4 regions of the Arthrobacter sp. 05T47 genome follow, and region 1 is predicted to be linked to each of the others. Evidence: riboswitches for the same ligand, from Rfam matches in the RefSeq annotation. Region 1 holds a riboswitch; each other region holds the start of a gene.
What was found. Region 1 has a riboswitch for thiamine pyrophosphate ahead of AC1DEY_RS10865 (ECF transporter S component). Riboswitches for the same ligand answer to the same signal wherever they lie in the genome.
Positions count from the first base shown of each region.

Region 2: linked by a shared signal. The riboswitch ahead of thiC (phosphomethylpyrimidine synthase ThiC) and the one ahead of AC1DEY_RS10865 (ECF transporter S component) in region 1 are both predicted to bind thiamine pyrophosphate.
Region 3: linked by a shared signal. The riboswitch ahead of AC1DEY_RS13395 (bifunctional hydroxymethylpyrimidine kinase/phosphomethylpyrimidine kinase) and the one ahead of AC1DEY_RS10865 (ECF transporter S component) in region 1 are both predicted to bind thiamine pyrophosphate.
Region 4: linked by a shared signal. The riboswitch ahead of thiO (glycine oxidase ThiO) and the one ahead of AC1DEY_RS10865 (ECF transporter S component) in region 1 are both predicted to bind thiamine pyrophosphate.

Region 1 covers NZ_JBFTKG010000012.1:57,064-66,608, reverse strand. Annotated here, with positions in the region: gene AC1DEY_RS10885 (glutamate--cysteine ligase 2) at 402-1,595, opposite strand; gene AC1DEY_RS10880 (UDP-N-acetylglucosamine 1-carboxyvinyltransferase) at 1,650-3,173, opposite strand; gene AC1DEY_RS10875 (energy-coupling factor transporter transmembrane component T family protein) at 3,322-4,125, opposite strand; gene AC1DEY_RS10870 (ABC transporter ATP-binding protein) at 4,122-5,771, opposite strand; gene AC1DEY_RS10865 (ECF transporter S component) at 5,812-6,459, opposite strand; TPP riboswitch at 6,525-6,669, opposite strand; gene AC1DEY_RS10860 (heme-degrading domain-containing protein) at 6,857-7,393, shown strand; gene AC1DEY_RS10855 (DUF4235 domain-containing protein) at 7,435-7,698, shown strand; gene mnhG (monovalent cation/H(+) antiporter subunit G) at 7,808-8,191, opposite strand; gene AC1DEY_RS10845 (MrpF/PhaF family protein) at 8,181-8,459, opposite strand; gene AC1DEY_RS10840 (Na+/H+ antiporter subunit E) at 8,456-9,001, opposite strand; gene AC1DEY_RS10835 (Na+/H+ antiporter subunit D) at 8,998-9,545, opposite strand, start outside.
Region 2 covers NZ_JBFTKG010000026.1:21,415-23,779, reverse strand. Annotated here, with positions in the region: gene thiC (phosphomethylpyrimidine synthase ThiC) at 1-1,012, opposite strand, end outside; TPP riboswitch at 1,008-1,115, opposite strand; gene AC1DEY_RS16600 (GNAT family N-acetyltransferase) at 1,193-1,693, shown strand; gene AC1DEY_RS16595 (amidohydrolase family protein) at 1,697-2,365, shown strand, end outside.
Region 3 covers NZ_JBFTKG010000017.1:55,458-65,002, reverse strand. Annotated here, with positions in the region: gene AC1DEY_RS13395 (bifunctional hydroxymethylpyrimidine kinase/phosphomethylpyrimidine kinase) at 1-1,166, opposite strand, end outside; TPP riboswitch at 1,149-1,246, opposite strand; gene AC1DEY_RS13390 (Rne/Rng family ribonuclease) at 1,391-4,648, opposite strand; gene AC1DEY_RS13385 (vitamin K epoxide reductase family protein) at 5,127-5,798, shown strand; gene ndk (nucleoside-diphosphate kinase) at 5,911-6,324, opposite strand; gene AC1DEY_RS13375 (DUF4233 domain-containing protein) at 6,376-6,846, opposite strand; gene AC1DEY_RS13370 (bifunctional folylpolyglutamate synthase/dihydrofolate synthase) at 6,850-8,208, opposite strand; gene ileS (isoleucine--tRNA ligase) at 8,212-9,545, opposite strand, start outside.
Region 4 covers NZ_JBFTKG010000021.1:57,972-67,516, reverse strand. Annotated here, with positions in the region: gene AC1DEY_RS15030 (ferritin-like fold-containing protein) at 6-677, shown strand; gene AC1DEY_RS15025 (thiamine phosphate synthase) at 748-1,455, opposite strand; TPP riboswitch at 1,482-1,602, shown strand; gene thiO (glycine oxidase ThiO) at 1,596-2,921, shown strand; gene thiS (sulfur carrier protein ThiS) at 2,918-3,154, shown strand; gene AC1DEY_RS15010 (thiazole synthase) at 3,160-3,984, shown strand; gene AC1DEY_RS15005 (4a-hydroxytetrahydrobiopterin dehydratase) at 4,086-4,757, shown strand; gene AC1DEY_RS15000 (hypothetical protein) at 4,761-5,063, opposite strand; gene AC1DEY_RS14995 (DUF3107 domain-containing protein) at 5,164-5,388, opposite strand; gene AC1DEY_RS14990 (TetR/AcrR family transcriptional regulator) at 5,450-6,097, opposite strand; gene moeB (molybdopterin-synthase adenylyltransferase MoeB) at 6,285-7,508, shown strand; gene AC1DEY_RS14980 (SDR family NAD(P)-dependent oxidoreductase) at 7,539-8,573, shown strand; gene AC1DEY_RS14975 (glutamyl-tRNA reductase) at 8,656-9,545, opposite strand, start outside.

The DNA.
Region 1 (9,545 bases):
GCGGACACTACGGGGCATTGACCAGCGCTTATGTGGCTCAGCGCAACCGCCCCCCGGCGAATTACGTGACATTGAGAGACCTTCTGGAAACCTCTTGGAAACCTTGGACTTGCTCCTCCAGTAAAGGCGAGAGGCTTATCGGTGCACCCGAGTAGGCCCTACCTGAAACCTCAGCGAATGGTTTAATGGCCGGCGCAGGTAGTACTCGCATTTCGTGTTCCGACTACCCGGTCTGGGCGTTTCGAAGTCCGGGCGCCGACGTAGAGAGTCGCGCGGCACATTTAGCTGGGAATCAGCTCAGGGGAAATTGATAAACAGCCGCGAGTTGTTCGAATCATCCAGGAAAAATACGGCACCGATTCGGCCATACTTTCTTCACGGGTGTGGGGTTGCCGGCGCCGTCAGCCCCGGCGTGCCGGGCCCAGGGACGAACCCTCGTCTACCCGGGGCTCGGGAGTGGCGCCCTGCGCGGTCATTTCGACGGCCCGTTCGACGACGGCGGGCAGCCCGCCTACCCGGAACGGCCCGCGCTGCAGTTGCGAGCCGGTGCCCTCCGCCAGGATCCGGGCGACCCCGTCCCGGACCAGGTCCAGCTCGCCCTGCTCCTGGAGCACGGGGGCCACAAAGTCCACGAGGGCCCAGACCACGTCCGTTGCCGGGGCCGGGGTGAAGGTGCCGAAGTCCAGCAGCTCCCCGCGGAGCCCGCAGTTGCTGGCCTGCCAGGCGGCCATCCGCAACAGCAGCGTGGGCACCGGGGCGGGATCGACGCCGTCGTTCCATTCCCGCGACGCCGACTCCACGAGGGCGCGCACCAGCACGGCGATCAGCGCCGCGTCCTCGGCCCGCAAGCAGACATCGGCGACCCGGACCTCCACGGTGGGATGCTGGCGGGCCAGCCGCGCGTCGAAATAGACCATCCCCTCGTCCATCAGGACGCCGCTTTCCACCAGCCGGGTCACCACCCGCCGGTAGACCGGCAGGCTCCCGAAAATCATCGTGGGACCGGACCCGGGCCAGCGGTTCCACGCCTGGGTGCGGTAGCTTTCGAATCCTGTCTCGGCGCCGTTCCAGTACGGGGAATTGGCGCTGAGGGCTATCAGCACGGCCAGCTTGTCCCGGATCCGGTCCATCACGGCCACGCCCTCCTCCGGGGATTCCACGAAGGTGTGGACGTGCAGGCCGCAGGTCAGCTGGTTCCGGACTGTGAGCCCGAAGCGTTCCTGCATGGTCATGTAGCGCGGCTTGGGCGTCAGGTGGGTCGCGGCGCCCTGGGGCGAGGTGGCCAGGGCTGCGACGCGGCCGCCGTGGACCCGCGCGGCGCGGTCCGCAAGCGCACGGCCGCGCCTGAGCTGCCGGAGCAGTTCGGTGTAGTCCAGGCACGGATGCGTCTGGGTCTCGATCTGTTCGAGCTTGAGCTCGTAGCTGAAGTCGGCGCCGCCCTCGTATACCGGTCTGTGTGGCGGGAGAACCTTGGCGACCTCCTCATGCGGCAGCTGCGGAAGCAGCGTGGGCAGCATGAGATCGGCCAGTGCGAGCAGCATCCCCGACTCGGGATCCACTATCAGCAGTTCTTCCTCCACGCCGAACGTGCGCATGAATCTATTGTGCGTCAGGATCGGCCGAAACGCCCCTCAACCAACGCGGGGTCACTAGTCCTGGAAGTAGTCGATCTTCGCGCCGATGGTGTTGAGCCGCTCGGCCAGGTCCTCGTAGCCGCGCTCAATGACATAGATGTTCCGCAGCTCCGAGACGCCGCGGGCCGCCAGCATGGCCAGCAGCAGGCAGGCGGCGGGACGGAGGGCCGGTGGGCAGCCCACCTCGGCGGCACGCCACTTGGTGGGCCCGTTGACGTAGATACGGTGGGGATCGAGCAGCTGCACCTGGGCGCCCAGCTTGTTCAGCTCGGTCAGGTAGATGGCCCGGTTCTCGTAGACCCAGTCGTGGATCATGGTCTGGCCGTGGGCGTTGGCGGCGATGACCGCGAAGAAGGGCAGGTTGTCGATGTTCAGGCCGGGGAACGGCATGGGGTGGATCTTGTCCTCCGGTGCCCGCAGCTCCGAGGGCTTGGTGGTGACGTCCACCAGGCGGGTGCGGCCGTTGCGGGCAACGTATTCCCCGGAGACCTCGAGCCGCTGGCCCATCTGTTCGAGCGTCGCGAGTTCGATTTCCATGAACTCGATCGGCACACGGCGGATGGTGACTTCCGAGTTCGTCACGATGCCGGCGGTGATGAGGCTCATCGCCTCGATCGGGTCCTCGGACGGGAAGTATTCGATGTCGGCGTCGATCGACGGCCGGCCGGTGATCTCCAGGGTGGTGGTGCCAACCCCCGCGATTTCCACACCGAGCATCTGCAGGTAGAAGCAGAGATCCTGCACCATGTAGTTGGGGCTGGCGTTGCGGATGACGGTGGTGCCGCGGCGGTGGGCTGCGGCCATGATGGCGTTCTCGGTGACGGTGTCGCCGCGTTCGCTCAGCACGAAGGAGCGGTCATGGCCGTCCGACGGCGGGGCCTGGACCGCGTAGAACCCGGACTTCGCCTCCACGCTCAGGCCGAACTGGCGCAGCGCCTGCATGTGCGGCTGCACGGTGCGGGTGCCAAGGTCGCAGCCGCCGGCGTAGGGCAGCTGGTAGGTTTCGGCCTCGTCCAGCAGCGGGCCCAGGAGCATGATGACGCTGCGGGTCCGGCGGGCCGCCTCCACGTCCATGGATGCCAGGTCCAGGACCGCGGGGCGGCGGATCTGGAGGTCGTTGGCGTTGAGCCAGGTGCATTCGACGCCGATGCTGGTCAGCACCTCCACGATCCGGTTGACTTCCTCAATCCGGGCGAGCCGCCGCAGCGTAGTGGTGCCGCGGTTAATGAGGCTGGCGCACAAAAGCGCGACGCCGGCATTCTTGCTGCTGTTGACGTCCACCGCGCCGGAGAGGGTGCGGCCGCCCTCGACACGCAGGTGCGTCATCTGGGGCCGGCCCACCTTGACGATGCTGTGCCCGACGATCGCCTCCAGGCGCTGGATCATCTTCAGGCTCAGGTTCTGCTTGCCCTGTTCCATCCGGGCAATGGCGCTCTGGCTCGTGCCGAGCTCGGCGGCAAGTTGTCCCTGGGTCCAGCCCTTGGCCCCGCGCGCTTCGCGGAGCAGGAGGCCTACGTGTTCGGCAGTCGGTTGAGTCATTTCCCGAAAATATCACGCATGAGCTACGCCTTGCCGCAATTGCGGCCGGAATGGCGCCAATCTCACACAAATACCCGAACCATGCGATAACCGCCGACCTGCACAGCAAAAACCGCCGGCCTGCGGCGGGCCGTGCCGGCTGGGCCGGCTACTGGCGGGCGAGGAAAACCAGGTTCCAGGTGCCCGCGCCGAGGGCCGCTGCGACGGCGGCTGCCGCGATACCGAGCCCGCCCAGGAGCACCCAGGCGTCGAGCCCGCTGAACGTGGACGGCCTGGCCCAGGTGCGGGCGGCGCCGCCGAACCCGCGCGCCTCCATGGTCACCGCGAGCCGGGACGCGCTCCGGATCGCCTGCACCAGCAGGCCGAAGCTCTGGCCCAGGGCGGCGCGGAACCGCTGGTAGGGGTTCCCGCTCGAGCCCACGCCCCGGGCCCGCCGGGCCATGCCGATAGTCTGCCACTGCTCGGCCATGATCCCGACCAGCCGCATGGCGGCCAGGGTGCCCAGGACGAACCGGTGCGGCAGTTTTGCGTTCTGGGCCAGGGGGTCGGCGAGGTCGGTGGGGTCGGTGCAGCTCATCAGCAGCACCGCCGGCAGTGCGATCGCGAGCCCGCGGAGCATGAAGCCGATCCCCAGCTGCAGGGAGCCGGCGCTGATGGACCAGATCCCGACGTCGACGAGGATGGCCCCTGCGTCGGGCGCCAGGATGGCGGTGCTCCAGCCGCCCAGCGCCGCCGCGAGGATCAGCGGCCAGCCGCGCTGCCACAGCAGGGCCAGGGTGAGGCCGGCCAACGGCAGGAGCAGCAGTTCGAAGGCCAGGGCCACCGACGCCGAGACCCAGTCGATGGACAGCGCCAGGACCAGGGTGATCAGGAAGACCGCTGCGAACTTGGCGAGCGGGTTGGCGCGGGTCAGCATCGCGTGGTTGCCGCGAAGGCTCAGTGTGTCCCTCATGGTGAGGCCCTCTCCGGGAGTTCAAGGTCCGGGCCGGGAGCGTCTGCGGCGGCAGTTTCCCGCGGCCGGAGGCGGAGTTCCGTGCCGCCAAGTACGGCGCTGAATTCGGCGTCGTGCGTCACGGACACGACGGCGGTGCCGGCGTCGAGGAGTTCGGACAGGAATGAGGCGAGTTCGGCCCAGGTGTTGGCGTCCTGGCCGAAGGTGGGCTCGTCCAGGACCAGCACCCGCGGATGCGCCGCGAGCACGGTGGCGACCGACAGGCGCCGCTTCTCGCCGCCGGAGAGCGTGTAGGGGTTGGCGTCGACGAGTTCCGTCAGCCGCAGCCGTTCCAGCAGCTCAGCGACGCGGTCTTCGCCGTAGCCGAGGTGGCGGGGGCCGAACATGAGCTCATCGAGGACCTTGCCGGTGACGAACTGGTGCTCGGGTTCCTGGAACACGGTTCCGATCCTGGCGATCAGCTGCTGGGCCTTCCACCGGTACGGGTCGGTTCCGGCGCCGCCCGCGGCACCCGCGCCGGGGCCGCCGCTGAGGCCCGCGCTGAGACCGCCGCTGAGACCAGGCGCGGCCGTGACCGTCCCCGCAACGGGCCGCAGGAGACCGGCGAGCGTCAGCGCCAGGGTGGACTTCCCCGAGCCGTTCGGCCCCGTGATGGTCAGGGCCTCCCCGGCACGGACCTGGGCAGATACCCCGGACTGGACCGGACGCGGCGCGATCGTGCGGAACCGCTCGCGCAGCCCGGCCCGCCGCGGCCGCTCGCGGGACACCGCGAGGCCTTCCGCCTCCAGCAGGAGCTGACCTGCGCCGGGCGCCTGCCGCCGCGCCCGCGTTGCCGGCACGTGGCCCGGGACCCACACGCCGGCACCGATGAGCATGTCCCGCGCCTGGGCCAGGACCCGGTCCGGCGGCCCGTCGATCAGGACCCCGGAGTCCGTGGCGGAGCCGGGCTGGAGCACCACGATCCGGTCAACCAGGTCCTTCCAGACCGCCACCCGGTGCTCCACGACCACCAGGGTGGCGCCGGTCTTGTCCAGGCAGCGGCCCACGGCGTCGCGGACCTCCAGAACGCCCGCGGGGTCCAGGTTGGCCGTCGGCTCATCAAGCAGCAGCAGCCCTGGCCGCATCGCGAGGATCCCGGCGAGCGCCAACCGCTGCTTTTGTCCCCCGGAGAGCGCCGACGTCGGATGGTCCAGCGGCAGCCTGCCCAGGCCGACGTCCTCGAGCGCCTCGCCCACCCGAGGCCAGATCTCCTCCGCCGGGACGGCGAGGTTCTCAGCCCCGAAGGCGACGTCGTCGCCGAGGCGGGACAGCACCACCTGCGTTTCCGGGTCCTGCTGCACCAGCCCGGCGCGGCCGCGCTGCGCCCGCGGCGGGACCCCGTCGATCAGCAGGCTTCCGGTCTCGTCGGAATCTTCGGAGTCGCCGGAGTCGCCGGAAGGCCCGGCCGGGCCGTCCCCCAGCACGCCGGCCAGGGCGTGGAGCAGCGTCGATTTGCCGGCGCCGGAGGGGCCGAGCAGGAGCACGCGCTCCCCCGGCCGGATGTCCAGGTCAAGGCCGCTGACCGCGGGCCGGGGCCTTCCGGCGTGCCGCCAGCCCCAGCCGCGGGCCGTGACGGCGGCCGGCCTGACTTCCGGTGAAGGTCTCATGAGTCGTCTGCAGGTTTCAGATGTAGGTTCAGCAGTCGACTCAGGAGAAGACGGGCTCCGTGGCGGCCTTGCGGGAGGCAAAGGAGCCCAGCACGCCTGTCTTGGCCAGGCCTCGGGTGGCGAGCCAGGACAGTCCGCCGGCAATCACTGCACCGGAGATGGTGGTGAAGACGATGTAGGCGAGCTTGTCGCCGGCTTCGTAGGCGATGTTCCAGCCCCACGGGAGGAAGGAATCGTTCAGGCCGCAGAAGAGGCCCGCACCCGCCCCGGCCAGCAGAGATACCGGCAGGTTGAACTTCGTGTAGAGGAAGGCCGCGAAGACCAGCTCCGCGCCAAGGCCCTGCAGCACACCGGAGATCAGCACCGTGGTGCCGTACTGGGAACCCATGATGAGCTCGCCCGTGGCCGCCACGCTCTCGCAGAAGAGCGCCGCACCCGGCTTGCGGATGATGAGCATGCCCAATACGGCCGGAATCATCCAGCCGCCGGCGTAGAGTCCGCTGAGCGGCGGGTAGATGGCGTTGACCGGGGTTGAAATCAGGTTCGCGCCCTGGGACCAGGCCCAGAAGATGACGCCGCCGGCAACGGCGATCAAGGCGGCCACCACAATGTCCACCACACGCCAGGTGTAGTTGCGGCGGGCGGCTGGGCGGCTGGTGGAACCATGCTGTGCTGAAATATCTGTCATGTCGTCCTCCTGAGGAACAGGAGGGGAGGATGCTCCGGCCGGTTCGGCTTCCGCCGCCCTCCGCGCACCCTGAGATCTCGACTCCCTTGCGCCGGTACTAACCGGATCAGGTTCGAGGGTCTGCGGCTGTCCGCACTCTCAGCGCCCACCAGCGGTTTTCCCCGGATTTTTCCGGCGATGCCCGACGGCGGCGCTCCCCTGTCGTAAATTATTCTGCCCTTGTGGGCTGGCTCAGTTTACACCCGGACGGCCGGGTTTTCAGTGGCGTGCCGTCACAATCCGCGGCCGGGCAAAGCCGGTCGCCGCGGCCGGGAATTGCCGCTTGGTAGAGTCGACGTGTCGGACACCCGGACCCGCCTGCGGGCGGCCCAGTCACGCACCGGAAAGCTGGACTATTTTGACGCTCACACCAGATCCCTCCGGGGAATACGACCCCGATTCGAGCGAGCCGCAGCCGCAGGGATCCCTCGCGGCGCTCATCGGCCGCGTGCTGGCCGAGATGGAGGCCCTCCAGTTCGCCTCGTTCAGCAAGGACGATGCCCTGGACCTCGGACTCCTCCTCGTAGAGCTGGGCAGGCAACGCTCGCTGCCCATCGCCGTCGACATCACCAAGGGCGAGCAGGTGCTCTTCCACGCCGCGCTGGACGGCGCCACGCCGGACAACGAACGCTGGATCAACGCCAAGAAGCGCACGGCCATGCGTTACGAGGTCCCGTCCCTGCTGGTGGGCCTGCGCGCCCGCGCTGCCGGCGGCAGGATCGAGGACAACGCCTGGTTCGACCAGATGGAGTTCGCCGCCCACGGCGGAGCGTTTCCCATTTACGTCCGCGGCACGGGCGCCGTCGCGGTCGTCACCGTCTCCGGCCTGCCCCAGAAGGCGGACCACGATCTTGTTGTCGAGGCCCTGCGGAACGTCCTCACACCGGAACGCTAGGCTGGGGGTAGCCCCTGTTCCCGCCCCAAGGAGACCGAAGAATGACCATCCTCATCAAGCTGCTCGGCACTGGCGTCAGCCTCGCGGCCGGCTTTGCCGGCACCAAGCTGGTGGACACCATCTGGGAAAAGTCCACGGGCAACAAGCCGCCCAAGGGCCACGACGACGACGTCCCCACCACGCTGCGCACGGCATTGACGTTCGCCCTGATCTCGGCATCGGTCAGCGCCATCATCCAGGTGCTCGCCAACCGCGGCACGCAGCGGGCGATCACCCGCTTCTCCAAAACCCAGGACATCGTCTAAACAGGCATCGTATGGCCGGACATCGTCAGGGCGGCTCGGGCTGCGCGGACCTGGCTGGACGGACCTGGCTGGCCCCCTCCGGATTAGACGCTGCGGTCAGCCGTTTCGGTCAGCCGGCGTCGCCGTCGTCCGCTCCGTGCTTGGCGGCCGCCTGCTGGACCACTGCCTCGAGCTCGTCGGAGGTCAGCAGCTCCGGGTGCAGGTGCTTGGTCCGGTAACCGGCCCGGCCCACCATGTGGGCCGATACGGGGACGGTCAGCAGCTGGAAGAGCCACGCCACCACCAGCACGGGCCACACCCACCAGGTGCGCATCTGCAGGCCAAGGGCCGCCAGCAGCAGGAACAGTCCCAGGACCTGCGGTTTGGTGGCGGCATGCATCCGGCTCATGAGGTCCGGGAAGCGCAACAGCCCGACAGCGGCGCCGAGGGACATGAGGGCGCCGGTCACCATGAACACGGCCGAGACGGAGTCGATCACTGTGTCAGGATTCACGGACGCTCTCCCTCCGGTCGGCCACGAACCGGGCGAAGGTGACCGAGCCGACGAAGCCGATCAGGGAGATCGCCACCAGCAGCATCAGGTTGTTCAGGTGCCGGTTGGCAGCCATGTCGATGCACAGGGCCGCGCCGAAGATGGCCAGCAGCACGTCGGCGGCGAGGACACGGTCCAGCAGTGAGGGGCCCCGCGCGATCCGGATGATCGCCCCCAGCGCGGCAAGGGAAAGTACGACGGCGGTCACCGTCAGGACGATCTGCATCATGCGGTGACCTCCTGGGTAAGGGCGGAGAGTTCGTCTTTGGAGCCCATGATCCTGATCAGCCCCGCCTCGGTGTCCCGGACCTCCTTGCGCAGCTTGGCCGCGTCCTGGGCGTTGCGGACGTTGATGCCGTGGATGTAGAGCGTGGACGTGGACCTGTCCACCTCCACCACAAGGGATCCCGGAATCAGGGAGATCACGTGCCCGGTGGCCGTGACCAGGAGGTCGGAATGGCTCCGCAGCGGCACGGCGACGATTGCGCTGACGACTTTGGGGCCGCGGGCCACGGCGAGGTACAGGACCTGGAAGCTGGCCGCGACGACTTTTCCTAGGAAGATGAGGACGAAGGGGACGGCGCGGAGCACGTTGAAGCGGCCGCCGAGCTCCACCGGGGGCAGGTAGAAAATGCGTGCCACGAGCACGGCGATGAGGGCCCCGAAGAGGAGATTGCCGGGGCTGAAGTTCTGCCACAATGCGCCCCAGACGAAAACCAGCCACACCAGCAGCGGCAGTTCTTGGCGCAGCGAGATCCTTTTCCGGCTCATTTCCCGCCGCCCTGCTCCTGGACCTGGCCGGGCGGGGCCTGCCCTGGCTGGACCTGGCCTAACTGGACCTGACCTGGCACCGGCGGCACAGGTGCGTCCTGGCCCAGCACGGCATGGATGTAGGGGGACCTGTCCAGCATTTCTGCGGCGGACTGGTCTGCCACCCTGAACAGCGGTCCGGCAAAGACCGTCAGGGCCACGCCAAAGACCACCAGGCCCAGGGTGGAGCCCACCATGGTGCGCGGCAGCAGGGTTACGTTCGCCCGGCCGGCCCGGTCCCCGGTGGCGGAGTCCGCCGGGGCCGCCAGGAGCACCGGATCGGGGTGTTCGGCGTCCTCGGGCTTGCGCCAGAACGCCCGGTTCCAGACCCTCGCGATCGCCAGCAGGGTCAGCAGGCTGGTCAGCACGCCGCCGATCACCAGGGCGTAGGCCAGCGGCGTGCCCAGCTCGACGCCCGCCTGAAGGAGCCCCAGCTTGCCCAGGAAGCCCGAGAACGGCGGGATGCCGGCCAGGTTCATGGCGGGGATGAAGAACAGGACTCCCA
Region 2 (2,365 bases), on a different contig from region 1:
CGCACAGCTCGTCGAAGTGGGTGTACAGGAAGTTCTCCTGGTGGTGCGCCAGGCACCAGCCGGCCATGATGGAGCCGCCGCGGGAGACGATGCCGGTGACCCGGTTGGCCGTCAGGGGCACATAGCGCAGCAGCACCCCGGCGTGGATGGTCATGTAGTCCACGCCCTGCTCGCACTGTTCGATCACGGTGTCCCGGAAGATCTCCCAGGTTAGGGCGTTGGCCTCACCGTTGACCTTCTCCAGCGCCTGGTAGATCGGGACGGTGCCGATGGGCACGGGGGAGTTGCGGATGATCCACTCGCGCGTGGTGTGGATGTCATCACCGGTGGAGAGGTCCATCACCGTGTCCGCGCCCCACTGCGTGGCCCACTGGAGTTTGTCGACCTCCTCGGCGATGGAGCTGGTCACGGCCGAGTTGCCGATGTTGGCGTTGATTTTCACCAGGAACGCCTTGCCGATGATCATCGGCTCCGATTCGGGGTGGTTGACGTTGTTAGGAATGATCGCGCGGCCCGCGGCCACCTCGCTGCGCACCAGCTCCACATCGCAGTTCTCGCGCAGCGCGACGAACCGCATTTCCTGGGTGATGACGCCGTCGCGGGCGTAGCGCATCTGCGTGACGGTCCTGCCCTCGACGGCGCGGCGCGGCACCGGGCGCCCGCCCTGCCATTCGGCCGACGCCGCACCCCGGCGGACCGCCGACTTGCCGTCATCGAGAAGCTCCCGTTCCCGGCCGGCGTAGGGTTCGGTGTCCGCCCTCGCCTCGATCCAGGGAGCCCGGAACGGCTCCAGCCCGCGGACCGGATCGCTGCCCGGGCCGGCCGTGCGGTAGACCCGGAACGGAGCGTTCGCGACACCGCCCGGGGAGGGTTCCAGGGCGATCTCGGTCACCGGGACGCGGATGCCGTGCTCCGGATCCGCGGTGAAGGCCAGCGAGTGGGACTTCAGCGACTGGGTAGTGACTGCTGGCTTCTTTTGGGCAGGGCTGTGCTGTGTTTCTGTGGTGCTCAAAGGATTACTCACTTCCTTCGCCGGCATTACCCGGACAGGTTCAACGGTCGCAGGCTGCGCTAGCCCGATCTCAGCCCCTGCAAGGGCACCCGTGTGGTCGTARACGAAGCTACCACAGGCCCWCYGGAAGCCTGCCGAGTGTGACGGCAMCCGGCCAGGCGGCAGTGTTAGCGTGGAATWGTGACTCTGCCCRGGSCCGTGCCCCGCACCAGGACGGCGACGCCGGAAGACCTCGCGGCGCTGCCGGTTCTCGAGGCCGCGGCCGACCGCCTCCTTGAAGCGGCATTGGGGAACCAGGCGCTCCCGTCCCCGGAAATGACGACGCCGGTTGAGCCGCTCTTCGTACTGGTCGCCGGAAGCCCGCCTGTGGGATTCGCCCGCGTGGACGAAGTCGGCAGCCAGGCCCACCTGGAACAACTCTCCGTACATCCGGACTCTGCCGGACGGGGGATTGGGCGGTCCTTGGTTCACKCGGCCATCGACGCGGCCCGSGGCCGGGGCTATGCATGGATGACGCTGTGCACTTTCGCGGACGTTCCGTTCAATGCCCCGTTTTACGCAAGCTGCGGCTTTGAGGAACTCGCCGAGCCGGGGCCGGCATTGGSCGCCCTGCGGATCCACGAAGCGCAACTGGGCCTGGATGGGCTGGGCCGGCGGATCGTCATGCGGATTAGGCTGTAGGCCATGACCAGCATCATCGAGTTCACCGGCCCCATCCTCACCGCGGCGGACCAGGAACGCCGCGGGCTCTGGGCGGTGGACGGCCTGCTGACCTTCGACCGTCCCGCCGACGCGCCGGACCGCGTGCTGGACGGCTGGGTCMTGCCCGGGYTCGTGGACGCACACTGCCACATCGGCCTTGGCCCGGGCGGGGACGTCTCCGAGGCCACCGCKGAATCCCAAGCCCTGGCGGACCGCGACGCCGGGACGCTGCTGGTCCGCGATGCCGGCGCCGTCCACGACACCCGCTGGCTCCAGCAGCGCCAGGACCTTCCCCGGATCATCCGCTCCGGCCGGCACATCGCCAGGGCCCGGCGCTACCTGCGCGGCCTGGCCGTCGAGGTCGAGCCCGGCGATCTCGTCGAGGCCGTACGGAAGCAGGCCCGTGCAGGCGATGGCTGGGTCAAGCTGGTGGGGGACTGGATCGACCGCGACGTCGGCGACCTCGCCGCCAGCTTTCCGGCCCGCACGGTCAAGGACGCCATCCAGGCCGCCCACGATGAAGGGGCCCGCGTCACCGCGCACTGCTTCGCCGAAAACACCCTGGATGACATGCTCGACGCCGGGATCGACTGCATCGAGCACGCCACCGGATTGCTGCCGCGGCACCTGCCGCGCTTCCTCGAACAGGGC
Region 3 (9,545 bases), on a different contig from region 1:
ACCCGGGAGTAGCCGTTGAGGTAGATGGCGTCCTGGGCGAGGTAGTAGGCGAATTCGTGCTCGGGCAGGGTCCCGTCGGCCAGGCCGCGGATGAAGTCCAGGGCGTAGATGGCGTCAAGATCGGCGGTGGCCCCCGCGCGCAGGGCCGCGGCGAACTCGCCCTCCCCCGGAGCGTGGCCCGCATCGGCGTCGCCCACATGACTGTGGCCGACGTGGTGGAAGTGATGGACCGGGCCGTTGCCGTTGCCGACGTCCAGAACCGAGGCTTCGCGGAGTGCGCCCAGCAGCCACGGCTTGACCACCCGCAGCGCCGCTTCCCAGTCCCCCACCCGGGCCTGCACGGTGGCCATGGCCGAGGACAGGGAGCAGCCTGTGCCGTGGCTGTTGCGCGTCGCGATCCGCTCCCCCGGCACCACCACCGTTTCGGTGCCGAGCAGGCCCCCGGTGTTGACCAGCGCATCCGGGCAGCCGGCGTCGCCGTCATTCCCGAGCCCGCCCTGGAGGTGCCCGCCCTTGACCAGGACGGTGGCGCCGGTCAGCGCGGCCAGCCGTTTGCCCTGCGCCAGGGCCTCGGCCCAGTCGGCCGCGACGGGTTCCTTGAGCAGGATTCCGAGTTCGGCGAGGTTCGGGGTGATGAGGTCCGCCAGCGGCAGGAGGGCCTGCAGGGCGGCCTCGGCCGATTCCTGCAGGAGCCGGTCACCGCTCGTGGCGACCATGACGGGGTCCAGGACGACGACTGCGGGGCGCACCTTCTCCAGCCAGGTGCGGACGGCGTCGATCACACCGGCGTCGCCGAGCATGCCGATCTTGACTGCGTCAATGCCGATGTCCTCGCTGATGGCCTCCAGCTGGGCCGTGAGGAACGCCGCCGGGGGTACGTGGACGGCGCGCACGCCCTGGGTGTTTTGGGCGGTCAGGGCCGTGATGGCGGCCATCCCGTAGCCGCCATTCGCCGCGATGCTCTTGAGGTCGGCCTGGATCCCGGCCCCGCCGGACGGATCGGACCCCGCAATCGCCAGCACGCGGGGAATGCGCGGCGGCGCGGGCGGGCGGACCCCAGAGGGCAAGAAACCGGAGGGCAAGAAACCGCCGGGCAGAAAACTGCCCGGCTGAAAATCACTGGGCGGCAATTCGGACGGATTGGATTTCGCGGACAAGTCAGACATCCCTTCGCCGGTGCTAACCGGACAGGTTCAACGGGTCTGGATCTCAGCCGGCCCGATGCGCGGCACCCCGTGTCAGTGTTCCAGCCTAGCCGTTGCCACCGGGCTGCCCCGTTAACGCACGTGCGGGCCCGGGCCGAGCGGACGTATTGTTACGCCCGCTCGGCCCGGACCCGCACCCCAACCAGTCGAAGTGACCGGCCGGGGACGTGATCAGCCGCGGAGGACTACAGCTCCGAGGCCGGTACTCCGACGCCGAGGATGATCGGCTCGTTGCCGGCAGGGATGGACGCCCGCTGGGCCGCGGCGGGCGCCTTGGCCTCGTGAACCGACCCGGCCGCGGCCGGACGTGTGGCCTCGCGGTGTTCCACGGAGGTCTCGTTGGCTGCGCCCTGGGCACGGCTGGCGCTGCGGTTGCGGCGTCCGCGGCGGCCACGAGTCGTGTCCGCTGCCGGTGAAGCCGGGGCTTCCGAGGCGGGCGCGGCTGCCGGCGCCTCGGGGGCCGCGGGTGCCTGGGCTGCGGCTTGCTTGTCGGCCTGCTTGTCGGCCTGCTCACCGGCGTCGGCCTCGCCCAGGTTGGCGAAGGCCTCGGTCAGCAGGTCCAGGGTCAGGGCCGGTGCCTGGGTGTCCTCGGCGTGCTCGACGAAGGGCAGGGCAACCTGCTCGCCGCCAAACGTCAGCACGGTCGCGGGACGCCCGGCTGCTTCGTCCGCGGCGGCGAGGTGCGTAACGGCGTCGACGGCGGCCTGCCGGGCCCCGGCGTCGCTGGCCGCGGCTGCCTCCCCATCGTGCAGGTGCGCGGCGTGCGCCGCGGCGGCAATGTTCGCCAGCGCAGCCCGGGTGGCTTCAGCCTTGGCGTGGCGTTCAGCTTCGGTGGGCTCGGCGTGGACGGCCGCGGGCGTGGACGGCGCGGACTCGGGGCCCTGGCCTCCCCTGCCGCGGCGGCGGCTCTTGCGCTCGGTGCGGGCAGCCGGCTGGGCCGCCTCGGTGCGCGGCACATAGTGCTCCGCGGCGACCGTGTTGGCGCGGCGGTGTTCCACGGGCTCGTCATGGGTGACGATGCCGCGGCCCGCGCACGCCTCGCACTGCTCGCCGAAGACTTCCAGCAGCCCAGTGCCCATCCGCTTGCGGGTCATCTGCACGAGGCCCAGCGAGGTCACCTCAGCCACCTGGTGCTTGGTCCGGTCCCGGCCCAGGCACTCCACCATGCGGCGCAGCACGAGGTCGCGGTTGGATTCGAGCACCATGTCGATGAAGTCGATCACGATGATGCCGCCGATGTCGCGCAGGCGCAGCTGCCGGACCACTTCCTCGGCCGCTTCCAGGTTGTTCTTGGTGACGGTTTCCTCGAGGTTGCCGCCGGAGCCCGTGAACTTGCCGGTGTTGACGTCCACCACGGTCATGGCTTCGGTGCGGTCGATCACCAGGGACCCGCCAGAGGGCAGGAAGACCTTGCGGTCCAGGGCCTTGTGGATCTGCTCGTCGATGCGCCAGGCCGCGAAGATGTCCGTGTCCTTGGTCCACTTCTCGAGCCGGCCCACCAGGTCCGGAGCCACGTAGGTGACGTAGGCCTCGATGGTGTCCCAGGCTTCCTCGCCGGAGACGATCAGCTTGGAGAAGTCCTCGTTGAAGACGTCGCGGACCACCTTGATGGTCAGGTCAGGTTCGCCGTAGAGCAGCTCGGGGGCGAGGATCTTGGTGGACGTCGACTGGCTCTCGATGCCTTCCCACTGCGCGCGGAGCCGGTTGATGTCGTGGGTGAGCTCTTCCTCGGAAGCGCCCTCGGCCGCGGTGCGGACAATGACGCCCGCGTCCTCGGGCAGGCGGTCCTTGAGGATCCGCTTGAGGCGGTTGCGTTCGACGTCGGGCAGCTTGCGGGAGATGCCGGTCATGGAACCGCCGGGCACGTACACGAGGTAGCGGCCGGGCAGCGAGATCTGGCTGGTGAGGCGGGCGCCCTTGTGGCCGACCGGGTCCTTGGTGACCTGGACCAGTACGGAGTCGCCGGACTTGAGCGCGTTCTCGATCCGGCGCTGCTTGCCTTCGAGGTTGACGGACTCCCAGTTCACTTCGCCGGCGTACAGCACAGCGTTGCGGCCGCGGCCGATGTCCACGAAAGCGGCTTCCATGGACGGGAGAACGTTCTGGACCTTGCCCAGGTAGACGTTGCCGATCAGGGAATCCTGCTGGGTCTTGGACACGAAGTGCTCGGCCAGGACGCCGTCTTCGAGGACACCGATCTGGATTCTGTCGTCGCGCTGGCGGACGATCATCTGCCGGTCCACGGACTCGCGGCGGGCCAGGAACTCGGCCTCGGTGATGACGGTGCGGCGGCGGCCGGTGTCGCGGGATTCGCGGCGGCGCTGCTTCTTGGCTTCCAGGCGGGTGGAGCCCTTGACGGAGGTGACGCGGTTGTTCACCGGCGCCTCGGCCATGGCCCGCGGCGCGCGGACCCGGGTCACCGTGTTGGGCGGGTCGTCGCCTTCCCCGCCGGTCAGCTCCAGGTCCTGGTCACCGCGGCGGCGGCGACGACGGCGGCGGGAGGTCACGCCGTCTTCGAGGGTTGCTTCGGAGCCTTCCTCGCCCTCTTCGTCGGTGCCTTCTGAATCAGTCTCGGACTCGCCGGAGGTGCGGGTGCGCCCGCGCCGCCCGCGGCTGCGGCGTCGACGGCGGCTGCCGGCGTCCTCGTCCTCGTCGCCTTCCTCGTCTTCGGGCTCCGCTGCGGCAACGGGGGCCGGGCGCACCACGGTGCTGAGGTCGGGGGCCTGGAAGATCACGGACGTCAGGGCACCGGGTTCCATGAACAGCGAGGCGGCCGGGCTTTCCTCGGGCCGGGCCTGCGGCTCGTCGGCCGGGGTTTCTTCGGGCGCGGCCACGGCGGGCTGGGTTTCCGCCGAGGCTTCGGCGGTGGCTTCGGCCTGCTGAGCTTCAGCCGGGGCGGCTTCTTCGGCCGGGACGGCTACTGCGGGTACTTCTTCGGTTTTCGGTGCAGCCTTTGCCCGGCTGGCCCGGCGACGGACCGGCTTCTCTACTGCCTTCTCGGCTGTCTTCTCGTCTGCGGACGATGCCTCAGAAGCTTCTGCGGCGGGAGCCTCTGCGGCGGCCGTCGCGCTGGCCTCGGACTCATCGGCGAAGGCAGGGAGCGGTTCCGGGGCGGCCACGCTCTTGCGGGCACGGGTGCGCCGAGCAGGCGCCTTGACTGCAGTTTCGGGAGCAGCAGCTTCGGCAGCTGCGGCCTCGGAGGTTTTGGCGCCAGCTGCTTTGCCGCGAGCGGCGACGGGCTCATCCGAGCCGGCCGCCTCGGCCAGGGCTGCGGCTTCAGCCACCGCCTCCGCGGCAGCTGCGGCGTCCATCTTTGGTACCGGGGCCTTCCGGCGGGTCCGGACGGCCCTCTTCGGCGCTACCGGAGCCTCTGCTTCCGCAGTTAGTTCTACTTCCCCGGCTACTACGTTTTCGTTACCGGTTACAACCTGGTCATTATCCATATGTGGCGACACTCCTGCCCCTGATGCGCCGCCACATTCGGCGCCCGTTGGGGCAAATATGCGTCAACACCCGCAGGCATTGACAGAAGTCAATTGAATACCCTCAGGTTCGCACCGGCAGTGGGGTGCGGCAGCCCTGGAAGGCCGGCGAGATTGTTTTGGAACCCGTTGACCTACATGCCACAACCAGGTGCCGTCCAATGGCATTGCGGGACAGCTGGAATCAGAGGATCCGCAGCTCCCTGCTCATCATTGGCGGTCTTGAAACAAAATCGCCGGACCGGAATCCGGATGTGGATCGGGTTCCAGCCACGATCATTGTCTCACAGGAGGCGTCAAAGCTGGCGTAGGCAAGGCCGGAAGTGCTTCGGCCGCCACGGGGAGCGGCGGCCGGGCTGTTCTCCGGCACCGTCCAGTCTGCGGCGTTACAATCGGGCCAGAAGCACTCGACCACCACGACTAAAGGGACTCATATTCCATGCCCAGCATCTCCAGCACCGCCGGCGACGCGACCGTGCACCAGCCAGGCTCCGGTCCGGCTCCTGCGGACCGGTCTCTCCCTCCGATGACCCGCGACCGTCCGTTCGCCTGGCTCCTGCTGATCACCGGCGCCATCGGCTGGCTCGCGTCCGGGGCCCTGGTGCTGGAGAAGCTGGAAGTCCTGAAGGATCCGAACCACGTCACGGTCTGCGACGTGAACCCGTGGATCTCCTGCGGGCAGGTCATGCAGACACCGCAGAGTTCGGTGTTCGGTTTCCCGAACATGTTCATCGGCATCGTCGCCTTCGCCGTGATCATCACCACAGCCATGGGCATCCTGGCCGGCGCAAAATTCGCCCGGTGGTACTGGCTGGGGCTTCAGGCCGGCGTGACGCTGGGCTTCGCCTTCGTGGTCTGGCTCTGGTCTCAGGCCCTGTATTCCATCCACATCCTCTGCCCGTTCTGCATGGTGGTCTGGGCCGTGATGATCCCCTTGTTCGTCTGGGTGAGCGTCCGCAACATTTCCCACGGCGTGATCGCCCTGCCGGCGGGCCCCACCAAGGTCCTCGGCGACTCCGGCTGGATCATCACGGCGCTGCTGTACGTCGCCGTGATCGCCACGATCTTCTTCGCCTTCATCCAGGTCTTCATCGGGACTTCCGGATACTAGGCGCCCCGCAACCCACCCAGACACAAGGCACCAGACGCACCCAGATAACAGATAAGGCCAATGTTCACAGTGAACATTGGCCTTATCTGTTTTTTCGATCTGTCGCTGGGTGTTAGAACCAGATCTTGATTTCGCGCTCGGCAGACTCCACTGAGTCCGAGCCGTGGACCAGGTTCTGCTGTACCTTCAGGCCCCAGTCACGGCCGAAGTCGCCGCGGATGGTGCCGGGCGCCGCCGTCGTCGGGTCCGTGGTGCCGGCGAGGACGCGGAAGCCCTCGATCACGCGGTGTCCTTCGAAGATCGCGGCAACCACCGGGCCGCTGAGCATGAACTCAACCAGCGGCTCGTAGAACGGCTTGCCGATGTGCTCCTCGTAGTGCTGTTCCAGCAGCTCGCGGCTCGCGTCCACTTTCTTGAGCTCGGCCAGGGTGTAGCCCTTGGCTTCGATCCGGCTCAGGATGGCGCCGGACAGGTTGCGGGCGACGCCATCGGGCTTGATCAGGACGAGGGTGCGCTCAATGCTCACAGTTGCTCCAATGTGTTGGGTGGGATTCGGATCAAGTCTAAGGGGTGCGGGCTAGGGGCTCGCGGTGCCGGGCGTTTGTTCCGGCCCGGAGCCAGCGGGGTGGGCCGCGTCCCATTCAGCCTGCTCGCGTTCCCGCTGGGTGGCTTCCCGGTCAATCCGGATGCCGGTCCGGATCCCGTACCACCAGGACACGGCAAAGAGCGCGCCGACCAGGTACATGGCTGGTTCCACGAGGCCGCCCAGGATCAGGACGAGCTGCAGGACCCAGCCCAGGGCCACTCCCCAGGGCTTGGAGAGGACCGCGCAGGTGAAGATGAACACCAGGCACAGGCCGATCCCCACGGAGAAGACCAGTCCGGCCGGGTATTCGTTGCGGTGCAGCCCAAAGACGGCCAGGGTCCCGAAGAGCACGACGAAGGCTTCCAGCAGCAGGACTGTGGAGGCGAACATGACTTTCGTGGAACGCCGCTTTTTGGGCATGCCCGGGCGCCACTCGCGCTGGGCTTTGGTGAGTTTTGCCATCGCTTACGCATCCGCCTTTCCGAGCAGGATCCGGGCGTCCGCGACGAGCGTGATGGAGCCGGTCACCAGGACCCCGCCGGCGAGTTCGTCGTCGGCTTCGGCGCGTTCCACGGCCCATTCGAGGGCGTCGTCCAGCTTCGCCGCGATGTGGATGTTGTCCTCGCCGAAGCCGAGGTCAACAGCAATCTCGGCGAGATCCTCGGCCGGGACGGCCCGGGGCGAGTTGGACTCGGTGAAGCAGTATTCGGTGGCGAGGCCGCCCAGGGATTCCTTGAGCTGGCGGAGGATTTCCTCGGCGTCCTTTTCCCGCAGGACGCCCACCACCACCACCAGCTTGGTGAAGTTGAAGGCCTCGTGGATGGCCTCGGCGGAAACCCGGATGCCTTCGGGGTTGTGGGCCGCGTCCACGATGATGGTCGGCGACGTGCGGACCACCTCGAGCCGCCCCGGGGAGGTGACGGAGGCGAACGCTTCCTGCAGGATCTCGGCGTCGATCGGCTTTTCCCCGCCGAAGAACGCTTCCAGGGCGGCGATCGCGACGGCGGCGTTCTCGGCCTGGTGGGCGCCGTGCAGCGGCACCAGCAGGTCCTCGTAGCGGCCGGCAAGGCCCTGGATGGTGACCATCTGGCCGCCCACCGCGACGGTGCGGGCTTCGACGCCGAACTCCACGCCCTCGAAACGGAACGGGACGTTGACCTCCTTGGCCTTCTCCAGCAGGACCTGGGCCGCGTCGACGGGCTGCGCCGCGCTGACCAGGAAGCCGCCGGGCTTGATGATGCCGGCCTTCTCGTAGGCGATGTCACCGGTGGTGTCGCCGAGCAGGTCGGTGTGGTCCAGGGAGATCGGGGTGATCACGGATACCTGGCCGTCGCCGACGTTCGTGGCGTCGGTGATCCCGCCCAGGCCCACCTCGATCACGGCGACATTGACCGGCTGGTCGGCGAAGACCGCGAAGCCCAGGATGGTCAGGCACTCGAAGTAGGTCAGCCGCGGCTGGCCCTCGGCCTCGAGTTCGCTGTCCACGATCTGCAGGTAGGGCCGGATCTCGTCCCAGATCCGGACAAACGTCTCGTCCGGCACAGGGGCGCCGTCGATGCTGATCCGCTCGGTGACCTTGGACAGGTGCGGGCTCGTGTAGCGGCCGGTGCTCAGGCCGTGGGCGCGCAGCCCGGCCTCGATCATCCGGGCCGTGGAGGTCTTGCCGTTGGTGCCGGTGACGTGGATGATCGGGAACGCCTTGTTCGGCTCCCCCAGGATTTCCATGGCACGGAACAGCGGGGCGAGCCTTGGTTCCATCTTGTTTTCCGGCGCCCGGCCCAGCAGCTCGGCGTAGACGCTCTCTACGGAGAATTCGTCGGTCATGGCTTAGGCCCCAACTTTCTTGGCAACACTGACCTGCGGGTCCTTGATGTCGGCCGTCACGGTTTCCAGCTCGATGGTGAGGGTTTCGGTCTTGACGAGCTCGGCGTTGGCCAGCAGCGCCTCGACGACGTCAGGTTTGGCGGTGACGGAGGTGCTGATCCGGTCGCTGACATTGAGTCCGGCGTCCTTGCGGGCCTGCTGGATGGCGCGGACCATGTCACGCGCCGTCCCCTCGGCCTCGAGTTCGGGTGTGACCTCGGTGTTGAGGACCACGAACCCGCCGCCGGGCAGGACAGCCGCCGCGCGGGATCCTTCGCCTTCCGCGGCTTCGGCCACGACGGTTTCCAGCGTGTACTCCTGCGGTTCGAGCTCGAGGCCGCCGGCGGTGACCACCCCCGCGTCGCTGACCGACCAGTCGCCGGACTTGGAGCCCTTGATGGCCTGCTGGACGTTCTTGCCCAAGCGCGGGCCGGCGGCGCGGGCGTTGACCACGAGCTTCTGTTCGATGCCGAACTCCTCCGGGGAAGCGCTCTCGGCGTCGAGCAGGCGGACCGAGCGCAGGTTCAGTTCATCGGCGACGACGGCGGCGAAGCCTCCCAGCGCGTCCGCGCCGGGTGCCACGACGGTGAGCTCCTGCAGCGGCAGGCGCACGCGCAGGTTCGCTGCCTTGCGCAGCGAGGAGCCGGTGGAGCAGATCTGCTGGACCCGGTCCATCGCCTCGACCAGTTCGGCGTTGGCCGGGAACAGTCCGGCGTCCGGCCAGTCGGCCAGGTGCACGGAGCGGCCGCCGGTGAGGCCTCGCCAGATCTCCTCGGAGACCAGCGGCAGCAGGGACGCGGCCACGCGGCAGACCGTCTCCAGCGCCGTGTAGAGCGCGTCGAAGGCGTCCACGTTCTCGTCGAAGAAGCGCTGGCGGCTGCGGCGGACGTACCAGTTGGTGAGCATGTCCAGGTAGCTGCGCAGTTCGTCGCAGGCTCCGGAGATGTCGTAGCTGTCCAGCTGGGCGGTCATGTTCCGGGCCAGGTCCCCGGTGTTGGCCATCAGGTACTGGTCAAGGGTGTCGGCGTAGCCGTCGTAGCGGAGCTTCGCGTCATAGCCGTTCCCGTTAGCAGCAGCGTTCGTGTACAGGGTGAAGAAGCTGTAGACGTTCCACAGCGGCAGGATGACCTGGCGGACGCCGTCGCGGATTCCCTGCTCGGTGACCACGAGGTTGCCGCCGCGCAGGATGGGGCTGGACATCAGGAACCAGCGCATGGCGTCGGAGCCGTCGCGGTCCAGGACCTCGGAGACGTCCGGGTAGTTGCGCAGGCTCTTGGACATCTTCTGCCCGTCCGAGC
Region 4 (9,545 bases), on a different contig from region 1:
GGATCATGAGCGCAACTCCGGAGGATCCTGCCCTCTACAACAGCTTCCTGGCGGATCTGCTGGGAGTGATGGCGTACGGCGAGCTTTCCGCCTTCGAACGGCTCTCTTCCAGTGCCGGATATTCGCCCACGCTGCGTGACCGTGCCGTGCTGGGCAGGATGGCGGTGGCCGAGTTCCAGCACTACGAACTCATCCGGGCCCGGCTCGAGGATATGGGCCTGGACACGGAGGCTGCCATGCTGCCGTTCCAGCCCTCGGTGGACTTCTTCCATGAGCGCACACGCCCGGCGGACTGGTACGAAGCGCTCATGAAGGCCTACGTGATCGACACTGTCTCCGCGGACTTTTACAGCGCCGTCGGCGTGTACGTCGACGCCGGGACCCGGGAGCTGATCGCACAGGTCCGCTCCACCGGCGAGTCCACGGGTGTGCTGCAGGAGCGACTCAAGGCGGCCCTGGCCGATGACCCCCGGCTGGCGTCACGCCTGGCGCTGTGGGCCCGGCGCCTGCTGGGCGAGGTCCTGACCCATGCCCAGCGGGTGAGCCTTGAGCACGCATTCCTGGGCGGGCTGTCGGGACTGGACGACGCGGACGCCAGGGCGCTGGTGGTGGGCCTGACGGCCGAGCTCGCAGCGAACCACGCGCGAAGGATGGCGGGACTGGGGCTCCCCGGCTAGGTTCACTGCCCGGGACGGCCCGGTTCATGGCGGGGAACCTGCTCAGGAGTCAGCGTTCAGGAATCAGCGTTCAGGAGTCAGTGGCGTCCAGCGCCGCCAGCAGTGCACCGGCCGCGTGGGCCGGATCGTCGGCGTCGGTGATGGCCCGGACCACCACGATCCGCCGGGCGCCGGCGTCGACTACCTGCTCCACGTTGCCGAGGTCGATCCCGCCGATGGCAAACCACGGCAGCAGGCTTTCCGTCGGGCCGTCGGGGTTTCCGGCACCCTCGGCGTTCGCCTGGCCGGTCGCCTGGGCGGCGTAACGCACCAGGTCGAGGCCGACGGCGGCGCGTCCCGGCTTGGTGGGAGTCGCCCATACTGGCCCCACACAGAAGTAGTCCAGTCCCTTGCGGCCGGGAGAAGCAGCCACGGCTGCGTCCACCTGTTCAGGGGTGTGGGTGGACAGGCCGATCACGGCGTCTTTGCCCAGGAAGCCGCGGGCTGCGTCCAGCGAAATGTCCTTCTGGCCGATATGGAACACCGGGGCCCCGGACAGGGAGGCGATGTCCGCCCGGTCGTTGACGGCCCACAGCCGTCCGTGGCGCTGCGCCGCGGCGTGCAGGACTTCGAGGAGTTCCAGTTCCTCGGCCGCCTCGAGCGACTTGTCGCGCAGCTGGATGATGTCCACTCCGCCGGCGAAGGCGGCGTCCACGAAGTCCTCGAAGTCGCCGCGGTCCCTGCGGGCGTCGGTGCACAAGTAGAGGCGGGCGGTGGTGTGGAGGTGGTCCTGGCTCATGGGACCAGCCTAGTTCCTCTAAACTGGGCGCATACCGCGGGAGCCCGCAGCAGCCATGGAGCCGCTGCCCGGCTGAGAGGGCGTCAGAGCCGACCGCTTGACCTGATCCGGCTAGTACCGGCGTAGGGAAGGAATTTTTCATGGGCACGCAAGTAGGCTCACAAGCCGGCCGTGAAGCCGTGGCCGCAGATGACGCCACCGCCCGGGATTGTTACACCGGAGCCGTATCCACTGACGGAATCACCGCAGGGGACGTCACCGCAGACGTTGCCGTGATCGGCGGCGGGGTGATCGGCCACGGCATCGCCTTCGAGGCCAGCCGCGCGGGCCGGTCCGTGGTCCTGATCGATGATGTTCCCGGTACAGGAGCGAGCTGGGCCGCGGCCGGCATGCTCGCCCCTGTCAGCGAGCTGCACTACCAGGAGGAGCAGCTGCTGGAACTGATGCTCGAGTCTTCCCGGCTGTGGCCCGGATTCGCGGCCGGGCTCGACGCCGGTCCCGCCGGCCAGGACTCCCGGACGGGTACCGGGTATTTGACGACCCCGACCCTCGCCGTCGGGGCGGACGCGGCGGACCGGCGCGCGCTCGCGGACCTGAGGGAAGTCCAGAAAGCCTCCGGCCTCAGCGTGGAACCGCTGACAGTGCGCGAGGCACGGGGCCGGGAGCCCCTGCTGAGCCCCGGCATCTCGTGTGCCTTCGACATCCCGGCCGACCACCAGGTGGATCCCCGCCTGCTGATCGCCCGGATTGCCGGCGTCCTGGCCGCGGAGGACCGCGGCAGCTTCATCCGGCGGCGCGCTGCAGGGCTGCTGTGGCAGGACGGCAACGTTGCAGGGGTCCGCCTCGATGGCGGCGGTACCGTACGCGCCGCGGAAACCGTGGTCGCCAACGGGCTCGGCGCCGCCGATCTTGATGAATTGCCCGCCGGGCTCACCCTGCCGCTGCGGCCCGTCTACGGTGACATCCTCCGGCTCCGCGTGCCCGCGCACCTGCAGCCGCTGCTCACTGCCACCGTGCGGGGGATGGTGCGCGGGGTCCCGGTGTACATCGTGCCCCGCCAGGACGGCACCGTGGTGATTGGCGCCACCCAGCGCGAGGACGGCCCGTCGGATCCCCAGGCCGTGTCGGCCGGCGGCGTCTACCAGCTGCTGCGGGACGCCCAGCAGCTGGTGCCCGCCGTCGCCGAACTCGAGCTCCTGGAAGCCACGGCGCGGCCCCGGCCAGGCACGCCGGACAACGCCCCGCTGCTGGGCCGGGTTGCCCGCCCGGACGGCGGGGATGTCCCCGGACTCATCATCGCCACAGGTTTCTTCCGGCACGGCGTCCTGCTCACCCCGGCGGCTGCCGCCGTATGCCGCCAACTCATGGACGGGACGCCGGACCCGCGCTGGGCCGGTTTCCGCCCCGACCGTTTTTCCCGCATCCCGGACACGTCCGGGGACAGTCCCAAGAAGGAAGCAGCATGAACATCAGACTGAACGGAACGGAGCAAAGCGTCGCCGACGGCGCCTCCGTCAGCACCCTCGTCAGCCAGCTCACGGGCCGGAGCATCGGCCCCGACGGCCAGGCCGCCGACGGCCGGAAACTCGGTGTCGCCGTGGCCCGCAACGCCGAAGTGGTGCCGCGCAGCCAGTGGCACGCCACGGCGCTCGCCGACGGCGACGACGTCGAACTTGTCACGGCAGTCCAGGGAGGATGACCAGCATGAACGAGACCACACTGGCAGGAACACCGGCCGTGCAGGCGCGCGGGGCGGTGGCCGATCCATTGGTGATCGATGGCGTGGCGCTTGGGTCCCGCCTCATCATGGGCACCGGCGGCGCGCCGAGCCTGGACGGGCTGGGTGCGGCGCTTGTTGCCTCCGGAACCGAGCTGACCACGGTGGCGATGCGCCGCTATTCGCCGGCGGAGACGGGCTCGCTGTTCCAGCTGCTCGAGGACCAGCAGATCCGGGTGCTGCCCAACACGGCCGGCTGTTTCACCGCCAAGGACGCCATCCTCACAGCCGAGCTGGCCCGCGAAGCCCTGGAAACGGACTGGGTCAAACTCGAAGTCATTGCCGACGAGCACACCCTGCTGCCGGACGCCGTCGAACTCGTGGACGCAACCGAACAGCTTGTCGCCCGCGGCTTCAAGGTCTTCGCCTACACCAATGACGACCCCGTGCTTGCCCTCCGGCTGGAAAACCTCGGCGCCACGGCCGTGATGCCGCTGGGCGCCCCGATCGGTACCGGCCTGGGCATCCTGAACCCGCACAATATCGAGCTGATCGTCTCGCGGGCGTCCGTGCCGGTGGTCCTGGATGCCGGAATCGGCACGGCCTCGGACGCGGCGCTGGCGATGGAACTTGGCTGCGATGCCGTGCTGCTGGCAACGGCCGTGACCCGGGCCCAGAACCCCGTGCTCATGGGGGAGGCCTTCAAACACGCTGTCATCGCCGGTAGGCTGGCAAAAAAGGCCGGCAGGATTCCGCGCCGCGAGCACGCCCTGGCGTCCTCGGCGATGGAGGGCCGGGCCGAGTTCCTGTAGGCGATTTCCTGTAGGACAGGGTCCGGCTTTGCCTCCGGCCCATTCGCCGCCAGTTCATTCGCCGATCCAGTTCATTCGCCCAACCAGCACAGGAGCCTGCAGTGGCAGCCACGGACGACGTCCTTACCCGGCCACAGATCGATCAGGCCCTGGCGGGCCTTCCGGATTGGCGGTACCGCCTGGGCGGCCTGGTGACGGTCTACAAATGTCCGACGTCGGCCGCGGCGCTGGAGCTTGTTGCCGCCGTCGGGCGCGTGGCCGAGGACCAGAACCACCACCCGGACCTGGACTGGCGCTACAACCGCGTGTTCCTGCGCTTCACCTCGCACGACGCGGGCACGGAGGTCACGTCCCGGGACGTCCGGGCCGCGGCGGCAGTCAGCGGGGCGGCCCAGGGCGTCAGTGCCGCCGCAGAGCCGGGCCTGTACCGGACGGTGGACATCGCCATCGATTCGGAGGACCCCGCCGGAGTTTCGGAGGTTTGGCGGATCGCCCTCGGCTACCGCAAGGGCCGGTTCGGCGACCTCGTGGACCCCTACGGACGCGGGCCCGGACTGTGGTTCCAGGAGACCTCCACCCCGAACGCCAACCGCATCCACCTGGACATCCACCGGAGCAAGGCCGAATCCGGGCCCGTCCTGGAAAAGACTGCGGCGACCGGGGCCTTAATGAACCGTGACCACGCACCCAAGTGGGTGGTGGTCACGGATGCGCAGGGTAACCGGCTGTGCCTGTGCACCGAGGACGGCCACGGGCCGGACCTGCCGGCGTAGCGCCTAGAGCTTCAGGATGGCGGTGAGCCGATCGGTGTCCTGCCGGGTCCGGGATTTGCCCAGGTAGATAACGGCCGCGATCGACGCCGCCGCGCCGAAGACCATCGGCAGGATCCACGGGATCCAGGTCAGGCCCGGCTGGTAGCCAAACCCGGCCGCCATGAAGATGATCCAGCTCAGCATGCCGACGGCCGTTGCAACTCCCGCCGGGACGCTGATCCCGTATTTCGTGTGCCGTTTGTCGTTGGCCCACACCACAAAGCCCGCAGCAACGGTCACCATGGCGACCACAATCAGGGAAAGCATTCAGGACACCTCGCGCTAGTCAAGAAAACGGCTGTGAAACGGTTTGGAAAACCGGCTGTGAACGGGTTGTGAAGCCGCTCCAACGCCGGCCGGGCTGAGCCTAGAGTGCGCCGAAACCGACGCGGCGGGCTTCTTCTGCCCCGATTTCAACGTAGCCCAACACGTTGGCGGGGACGATCACCAGGCGGCCCTTGTCATCCTTCAGACGAAGTTCGCCGCCCTTGGCGATCGCGTCGCCCACCACCTTGGCGACGGCGTCGGCGTCCTGGGCCGATTCGAGGACAATTTCTCGGCCAATGTTCTGAATACCAATCTTTACTTCCACAGCAAGGCCTCCCAGCCAGTCAAAACCGAATAAACGTCTAAGGTCAATCTCTAGTTGTACTCTAGGTCTCTTTGGGGAAGCGGGAGATTCCGCGCCAAGCTAAACGGTAGATCAGGTCGCTGGCCACATCGAGGTCCAGGTTTCCGTCCGTTTCCAGCCAGTACCGGGCGCTCACCTGGGCCAGCCCGGCCAGTCCGCGGCCCAAAAGCTGGGATTCCAGTTCCGGAAGCTTGGTGTCCTCGGCGATGACGCGCGCGACGGCGTCGGCAAAGGTCTTGTTGAAGGCTTCCAGCCGTGCGCTGACGTCGGGATCGTTGATCAGGTCAGATTCGAAGACGAGCCGGTGCGCCTGGTCGTCGTGGGCGATGAAGCGGAAGTAGGCGCGCATGACCGCCTGGACGCGTTCGTCATTGTCCGTGGTGGAGTTCAGGGCGCCCAGCAGGAGGTCGATCAGCTTGCTCAGGTGGCTGTCCAGCAGGGCCAGGTAGAGGTCCCGCTTGGACGGGAAGTGCTGGTACAGCACCGGCTTGCTGACATGGGCGGTCTCGGCGATCTCATCCATGGCGGCCCCGTGGTAGCCGTTCGCCACGAAGACCTCCTGCGCTGCCGCCAGCAGCTGCGCCCGGCGTTCATCACGGGGGAGCCGTGCCGAGCGCTGTCCGCTCCGCGTTTGCCCGGCCGGCGGTTTGCCGGTCTCGTCCCGCTCCACCGGTGCCTGATGAACCACTGTCGGCCTTCTTTCCCTCTACATCCACTTGCCCGCAGGGCACTCAACTGAAAAACACTCAACTGAAAAGAACCCTACGGAAAAGCACTCAACTGCTGTGCACTGCATTCAACTACACTTTACGCGCGGGTAATATGACCTGGCGGTATCTTCGGGCATAGATTGAAGTATGGCTTCCAAGTTCACCGCCCCCGGTGCCCCCGCAACGCCCCCGACGCAGCTGGATCCGCTGCCAGGACCGCTGGTTGACCCGGCATCGGAGCTCAGCCTTGCGGAGGTGGAACGCTATTCGCGCCACCTGATCATTCCCGAGATCGGCGCGATCGGCCAGCGACGCCTCAAGAACGCGAAAGTCCTCGTGATCGGGGCAGGAGGCCTGGGATCCCCGGCCCTGCTGTACCTCGCCGCCGCCGGTGTCGGCACACTGGGCATTGTTGACGACGACGACGTCGACCTCAGCAACCTCCAGCGGCAGATCATCCACGGCGTCGCGGACGTGGGCCGGCCCAAAATCGAGTCCGCCCGCGATGCCATTGCGGCCCTTAACCCGCTGGTGGACGTCCGGCTCCACAACGTCCGCCTCGACGCGTCCAACGCACTGGAACTCTTCGCCGACTACGACCTCATCCTCGACGGCGCCGACAACTTCGCCACCCGCTACCTCGTCAACGACGCCGCCGCCATCCTCGGCAAGCCCTACGTCTGGGGATCGATCTTCCGCTTCGACGGCCAGGTAAGCGTCTTCTGGGAACAGTTCGGGCCCACGTACCGGGACCTCTACCCGGAGGCGCCCCCGGCCGGATCCGTGCCCTCCTGCGGCGAAGGCGGCGTGTTCGGCATGCTCTGCGCCGCTGTCGGAGCGCTGATGGTGACCGAGGCCGTCAAACTGATCACCGGCGTCGGCCGGTCCCTGCTGGGCCGGCTGGCCCTCTATGACGCGCTGGGCGGGACCTGGCGCGAGATCAAAGTGGCCCGGGATCCCGCGGCCGAGCGGATCACCGAACTCACCGATTACGAGGCGTTCTGCGGGATCACCCCGACGGCGGACGCGGGAACCGAGCACACTGTCACGGCCACCCAGCTCGCCACGATGCTGGCCTCGCGCAAGGCCGGGCTCAAGGACTTCCAGCTCGTGGACGTGCGGGAGCAGGGGGAGTACGAGATCGTCCGCATCGACGGCTCGGTGCTGATCCCGCAGGGCCGCATCCTGGCCGGGGAAGCGTGGCCGGAACTGCCGCAGGATGCCGATATCGTCTTCCATTGCAAGGCCGGAACACGGTCCGCCGCCGTCCTGTCCGCCGCCCGTGCCGCCGGGTACCAGCGCGTCAGCCACCTCGAAGGCGGCATCCTTGCCTGGGTGCGCGACGTCGAACCCGGGAAGCCGGTGTACTGAGCCGGTGTACTGAGCCGTTTTACTGAGACCATGACCCAGAACAACAGCGAGGAACCCACCATGACATCCCAGCGCAAGATTGGCTCCGGCTTTGGCCGGGATTCGACGGCGGCCGAGGTCATTGCCGGCATCGACCTGACCGGGAAAACCGCGATAGTCACGGGCGGCTACTCGGGCCTGGGCCTGGAGACCGTGCGGGCCCTGGCCTCCGCCGGCGCCAGCGTTGTGGTGCCGGCCCGGCGGCCGGAGCACGCCCGCGATGTCCTGGCAGAGGCCGGGTTGTCGCCGGAAACCGGCGGCGGCGATGTCAGCGTCGCCGCACTGGATCTTGCCGACCAGGCCAGTGTGAAGGAGTTCGCCGCCGGCTTCCTGGCCGGCGCGGCGCCTGGCACGAGCCGCGGCCTGGACATCCTCATCAACAATGCCGCCATCATGGCAAGCCCGGAGCACAGGGTGGGTCCGGGCTGGGAAGCGCAGTTCGCCACGAACCACCTTGGGCACTTTGCCCTCACCAACCTGCTGTGGCCGGCACTCTCCGCAGCGCCGGGAGCCCGCGTGGTCTCGCTGTCCTCCACCGGCCACAAGCTCTCGCCGATCCGCTTCGATGACATCAACTTCGACGCCGGCTACGACAAGTGGCGGGCCTACGGCCAGGCCAAAACGGCCAACGCGCTCTTCGCCGTCCAGCTCGACGCCCTGGGCCGTGACTTCGGCGTGCGCGCCTTCGCTGTGCATCCCGGCGGGATCATGACCGAACTGCAGCGCCACCTGCCGCGCGAGGAGATGATCGCTGCAGGCTGGATGGACGAGCACGGCACGCTCGACCCCCGGTTCAAGACACCGGCGCAGGGCGCCGCCACCTCAGTTTGGGCCGCGACGGCGCCGGCCCTGGAGGGGATGGGCGGCGTCTACTGCGAGGACTGCGAGATTGCCGAACCCACGGTGACGGGATCGCCCGCAGCCAGGATCAGGGGCGTGGATGCCCATGCCGTGGACCCGGAAGCCGCCGCACGGCTGTGGCAGGTGTCGGCCGAAATGACCGGGATCAACGCTTTCCCCGGGTAAACCAGTTGAACAGCGTAGGCGGGTAAACCAGTTAAACCGGGTAGGCGCGGGAGCCGGTGGGCCGTGGAGGCGCGGGAACCGGCTACGCGGTTTCGCGGATGTCGCCGGCGCCGTGGTTCCCAGGGTTGTGGTCCGCGGTGCCGGGGCCCGCATCGGTGTGATCCACGGGGCACGCGGCCGCGGTACCGGGAGCACCGGCGGAGGGCTCCACCGTGATGCCGTACAGCGCCTCCAGGGCGGCAACGTAGGCGTCCTGCTGACCGTTGGAAGCCAGCTCGCGTGCCCGGACGGTGGGGACGTGCAGCAGTTGTTTCACCATGCGGCGCAGGGCGAACTCGACTTCCTCCGCGGCGGCGGTGCAGCCGTGCCGGGCGCGGACCTTTTCCATTTCCGCGTCCAGGACGTTCATCGTGTGGCGGCGCAACGCGACAATCGCCGAGTCCACCGACCGGGCCTCGCGCTCCTGTTCGAAGGCGCTGGCCGCCCCGGACACGATGCTGCTGGCCTGTTCGAGCGACTCCGCCTGTTCCTGCGGCGCCGCGAGGCGTACGGATTCCAGCGTGAGGAGTTCGACGCCGTCGAGGTCGCCCACGGCGGGGTCAAAGTCATGGGTCAGGGCGAGGTCGATCGCGATGAGCTGCTGGGGCGAGTTCGCCCGGATCCGGGCGAGTACGTCCGCTTCGACCCGGCTGTCGGAGCCGCTGCAGCCGATCATGACGTCGGCCGCGGCCACGGCCACCGGAAGCGTCGCCTCGTCCAGGGCAGTACCGCCCCGGGTGGCAACGAAACCTGCGGCGCGGCCGGAGGAGGAATAGACATGCACATCGGTGCAGCCGCGTTCGCGCAGCAGCGACATGGTGGCTCCGGCGTAGGCGCCGGTCCCGAAGACGACGGCTTTCTTGGCGGACCAGTCAGGGTTTTCCGAGAGGTCCGTGGCCAGATCCAGCGCCACGGAGACGATGGAGAGGCCGC